DNA from 2 places in the Enterococcus faecalis genome. Region 2 is predicted to be linked to the other one. Evidence: a T-box and tRNA genes for the amino acid it is inferred to sense, from the RefSeq annotation. Region 2 holds a T-box; the other holds one or more tRNA genes.

Region 1 (2,413 bases), 510 kb from region 2:
CGATATTGGTGTGAAGCAAGATGGCTTAGTCCACATTTCTAAGTTAAGTACTAAATTTGTTAAGCACCCAACGGATGTTGTTGCGGTGGGGGATGTAGTCACAGTTTGGGTAGAAGATGTTGACTTGAAAAAGGGGCGTATTAGTTTAACCATGTTGCCTCGGGCTGATAGAAAAGAGTAACAATGAAAGAGTCTCAACCAGTCTTGATGACAGATCAAGCGCTTCAAACGCTAGTGGAAAAAATTTCAATCGTATTTTTTCAGAAACCTTTTCTGCATCAAGCTACATTTAATCGGCGGTTAAAAACTACGGGCGGTCGCTATCATTTAGCTTCGCATCACCTGGATTTTAATCCAACTGTCTTTTTAAAGTATGGACAAGAGGAACTGGAAAAAGTCATTAAGCATGAGTTATGTCACTATCATTTACATTTAGCTGGCAAAGGCTATCAGCATAAAGATAAGGACTTTAAAGAGTTATTGGCTAAGACTGGCGGTGCCCGTTACGCACCGCCTCTAGTAGAACGGAAAAAAGCAGTTTTCCATCAGTACCAATGTCAGTCTTGTGGAGAAGTCATCCTCAGAAAACGACGAATTGATACGACACGATATGTCTGCGGAAAATGTCATGGGCGTTTGTCCTGGCAAGCGAAAAAAGAACAAATCTAACGATTCTGGTCTTTGTTATCTTGACAAAGACCAGTAATTATTTTAGGATAAATAAGTGCTCTTAAAATGCAGATGTGTTGGAATTGGCAGACAAGCATGATTGAGGGTCATGTGGACAGATGTCCGTGTGGGTTCGAGTCCCATCATCTGCATCAGCTAGTATAACAAGAGGTCGGGACAGAAGTGTTTAACTCCGAGAAATAATAAGGAGTTGCTTCTGTTCCCGCCGTTTATCAGTTTTTGAGCGTGGAGCAAAAATCCAAAGTGATTTTTGTCCCACGCTCTTGTTTATTACGGAAAAACCATCAATTTTTTATTAAATTCTGATATTTATTATTGCTTTTTCATTATAGTTGGCGTAACTTTAGAGTATAAATTTGTGAAGCGAGGGAGTCCGTGTGAGAAATTTTAAAAAATCTGATAAATTAAATAACGTAAGTTACGATGTCCGTGGTCCTGTTTTAGAAGAAGCAGAACGCATGCAAGAAGAGGGCATACGTATTTTGAAATTAAATACAGGGAATCCAGCGCCATTTGGTTTTGATGCCCCAAATGAAATTGTGCGCGACATGATTGTGAATGTTCGCGATTCAGAAGGTTATTCCGATTCAAAAGGTATTTTTTCTGCAAGAAAAGCGATTGAACAATATTGCCAATTAAAAAAATTTCCTAATGTAACGATTAATGATATTTACACTGGTAATGGCGTGAGTGAACTAATTACCATGTGTATGCAAGGCTTGTTAAATAACGGCGATGAAGTACTTGTGCCAATGCCAGACTATCCTTTATGGACTGCTTCTGTTTCTTTGGCGGGCGGTACACCCGTTCATTATATTTGTGATGAGCAAGCAGAATGGTATCCAGACATTGATGATATAAAATCAAAAATAACTTCGAATACAAAAGCAATCGTTATTATAAATCCAAATAATCCGACTGGTGCTTTATATCCGAAAGAGTTATTACTAGAAATTGTCGAAGTGGCACGTCAAAATGATTTAATTATTTACTCCGATGAAATTTATGATCGTTTGGTCATGGACGGTTTGGTTCATGTACCGATTGCTACATTAGCACCTGATTTATTTGTCGTAACATTGAATGGTTTGTCAAAATCACATCGAGTGGCAGGCTTCCGATGCGGTTGGATGGTGTTAAGTGGAGATAAATCACGAGTAAAAGGGTATATCGAAGGGCTAAATATGCTTGCTTCCATGCGGTTATGCTCAAATGTGTTGTCACAACAAATCATTCAAACTGCATTAGGTGGCTATCAAAGTGTCGATGATTTACTTTTGCCAGGTGGCAGAATTTACGAACAACGAGAATTTATTTACAATGCGATAAATGATATTCCTGGTTTATCAGCCGTGAAGCCTAAAGCAGCTTTCTATATTTTTCCGAAAATTGATACGGCCAAATTTGACATTTATGATGATGAAAAATTTGTTTTAGATTTCTTACACAAACATCATATTTTATTAGTCCATGGTGGTGGGTTCAACTGGCAACAACCCGATCACTTCCGTATTGTTTATTTACCGAAGATGGAAGACTTAAAAACTACAGCAGATAAAATGCGTGAATTTTTAAGTACCTACAAACAAAAATAAAAGAACTACCAAAAAATAGCCTCTAACGAAGCTATTTTTTGGTAGTTCTTGTTTTATCAACAATACTATTCTGCGGTTTCACATGCTTTTTTACTAATAATCATTCGGTTGGTATATTTTTCTTCCAT
Region 2 (2,413 bases):
AAACACCTGTTTTTTCTTTTGCTAAATCCGTTCTATTTAAATCAGATTTTTTTGAGGTTTCTTCAATATATGCTTCTACAGCTGCTGTTTGTTCAGGTGTCGTAATTTTTTTCACTAGTTCTAGTTCAGGAGCTAGAACAGTATAGGTTGCACCAAACAAGGTATCAGGACGGGTTGTAAACACCGTGAAACTTTCTTCTGTGCCAGCGACTTTAAAGGTCACATTGGCTCCTTCAGAACGTCCAATCCAATTTCGTTGCATATCTTTAATACTTTCTGGCCAATCAACAAGCTCTAAATCTTCTAATAAGCGATCTGCATAAGCAGTAATTTTCAGCATCCATTGACGCATTGGTCGGCGAACCACATCATAACCGCCACGTTCACTTTTTCCATCAATGACTTCTTCATTTGAAATAACAGTTCCTAGTTCAGGTACCCAGTTAACCGCAACTTCTGCTTCATAAGCTAACCCTTTTTCATATAATTTTGTAAATATCCATTGTGTCCATTTGTAATATTCGGGATCAGTGGTATTAATTTCGCGATTCCAATCATAGCTGAATCCTAATGAATTAATTTGGCGACGGAATGTTTCGATATTTTTCTTAGTAAATTCAGCTGGGTCATTTCCTGTGTCTAACGCATATTGTTCTGCTGGCAAACCAAACGCATCCCAGCCCATTGGATGCAACACATTATAGCCTTGCGCACGTTTCATACGTGAAAGAATATCGGTTGCTGTATAGCCTTCCGGGTGACCTACGTGTAAGCCTTGTCCAGATGGATAGGGAAACATATCTAGTGCATAAAATTTTTCTTTATTTGGGTCGTCCAATGTATTGAAACAATTGTTCTTAGCCCAATATTTTTGCCATTTTTTCTCAATCTCTTTGTGATTGTAGCTCATGTTATTCCTCCTAGTAATATAAAATTTTTCATTCTTAAAATTTGCCACCTGCAGCCATTGTCACTATTCTGACTTAAACTAGCTACTTAGTGATAAAAAAAAGTCCTATAGGAAAAATTCCTATAGGACGTGAACATACAAATGCAACGTGGTACCACCTAAATTCGTCAAAGAAACGGTTATTCACCGTCACCTTAACCTCAAACGTCTTAACGATCGTCACCGACTTTTCCTACTTGGTTTGTTCAAAAAAGTAACTTAAAGGCGAGTTCAAAAGCTTCTGTACGTATTTCCACCAGCCATACGCTCTCTATCACATGGTTCTTTCTACTATTCCTTCTCATTGTTTTTTTCTATTATAAGACTCATGTTACCAAAGATAGCTATTTTTTTCAATCTTAAATTAACCAACTTTTAAAGTTTGACCAATATAAATTGTATCCCCGCTTAAGCCATTTAATTGTTTGATTTTTTGGATGCTGATTCCGTATTGCATTGATAAGCCCCAAAGTGAATCACCGCTTTTAACTGTATGGCGTTTGCCTGATGCACTATTTGTTGAAGAAGCATTGCCACCTGCAGAAGCGCCTTTTTTCACGATGATTGTTTGACCAGCAAAAATTAAATCGCCTTTGATCCCGTTCCATGAACGTAGATTAGCAACACTCACGCCAAACTGTGCAGAAATTTTATTCAGCGTATCACCTGATTTAATCGTGTAGGATGTTGTCGCACCGCCACCATTATTCGTAGGCTTGTTCGTATTCGTTGAACCTGAGTTGGCGCCTTTTTTCACGATAATCTTTTGACCAGCAAAAATCAAACTACCGCTGATGTTATTCCAGGCTTGTAAGTTAGCCACACTAACACCGAATTGTGCAGAAATTTTGTTCAAGGTATCGCCTGATTTAATCGTGTAGTACGTATTCGTTCCTGATTGATTATTGTTAGAACTACCGTTGCTTGAGCCACCGGTGTTACCTGAAGTACCTTTTTTCACAATAATTTTTTGACCAGCGAAGATTAAATCGCCAGAAATGCCATTCCATGAGCGTAAATTAGCAACACTCACGCCATATTGGGCGGCAATTTTGTTCAAGGTATCGCCTGATTTAATTGTGTAGTACGTATTCGTTCCTGATTGATTATTGTTAGAGCCACCGTTGTTTGAGCCACCAGTGTTACCTGAAGCACCTTTTTTCACGATGAGTTTTTGACCAACGAAAATTAAATCGCCAGAGATGCCATTCCATGAGCGTAAATTAGCAACGCTCACGCCATATTGGGCGGCAATTTTATTCAAGGTATCCCCTGATTTTACAGTATAGTACGTGTTCGTTCCTGATTGATTATTGTTAGAACCACCGCTGCCTGAGCCACCAGTGTTACCTGAAGCACCTTTTTTCACGATAAGTTTTTGACCAACGAAAATTAAATCGCCAGAGATGCCGTTCCATGAGCGTAAATTAGCAACGCTCACACCATATTGCGCGGCAATTTTAT

The links. A T-box is a leader RNA that pairs with one kind of tRNA and senses whether it is charged. The one in region 2 lies ahead of leuS (leucine--tRNA ligase), so its partner is inferred to be a tRNA-Leu.
Region 1: it encodes a tRNA-Leu, which carries the amino acid that the T-box ahead of leuS (leucine--tRNA ligase) is inferred to sense. The anticodon was not compared.

The regions. Positions count from the first base shown of each region.
Region 1 is NZ_CP118962.1:1,156,281-1,158,693, forward strand. It holds gene PYW42_RS05740 (Tex family protein) at 1-181, shown strand, start outside; gene PYW42_RS05745 (SprT family protein) at 208-669, shown strand; tRNA gene PYW42_RS05750 (tRNA-Leu) at 738-821, shown strand; gene PYW42_RS05755 (pyridoxal phosphate-dependent aminotransferase) at 1,068-2,285, shown strand; gene PYW42_RS05760 (hypothetical protein) at 2,351-2,413, opposite strand, start outside.
Region 2 is NZ_CP118962.1:645,894-648,306, reverse strand. It holds gene leuS (leucine--tRNA ligase) at 1-910, opposite strand, end outside; T-box leader at 1,031-1,263, opposite strand; gene PYW42_RS03220 (autolysin) at 1,314-2,413, opposite strand, start outside.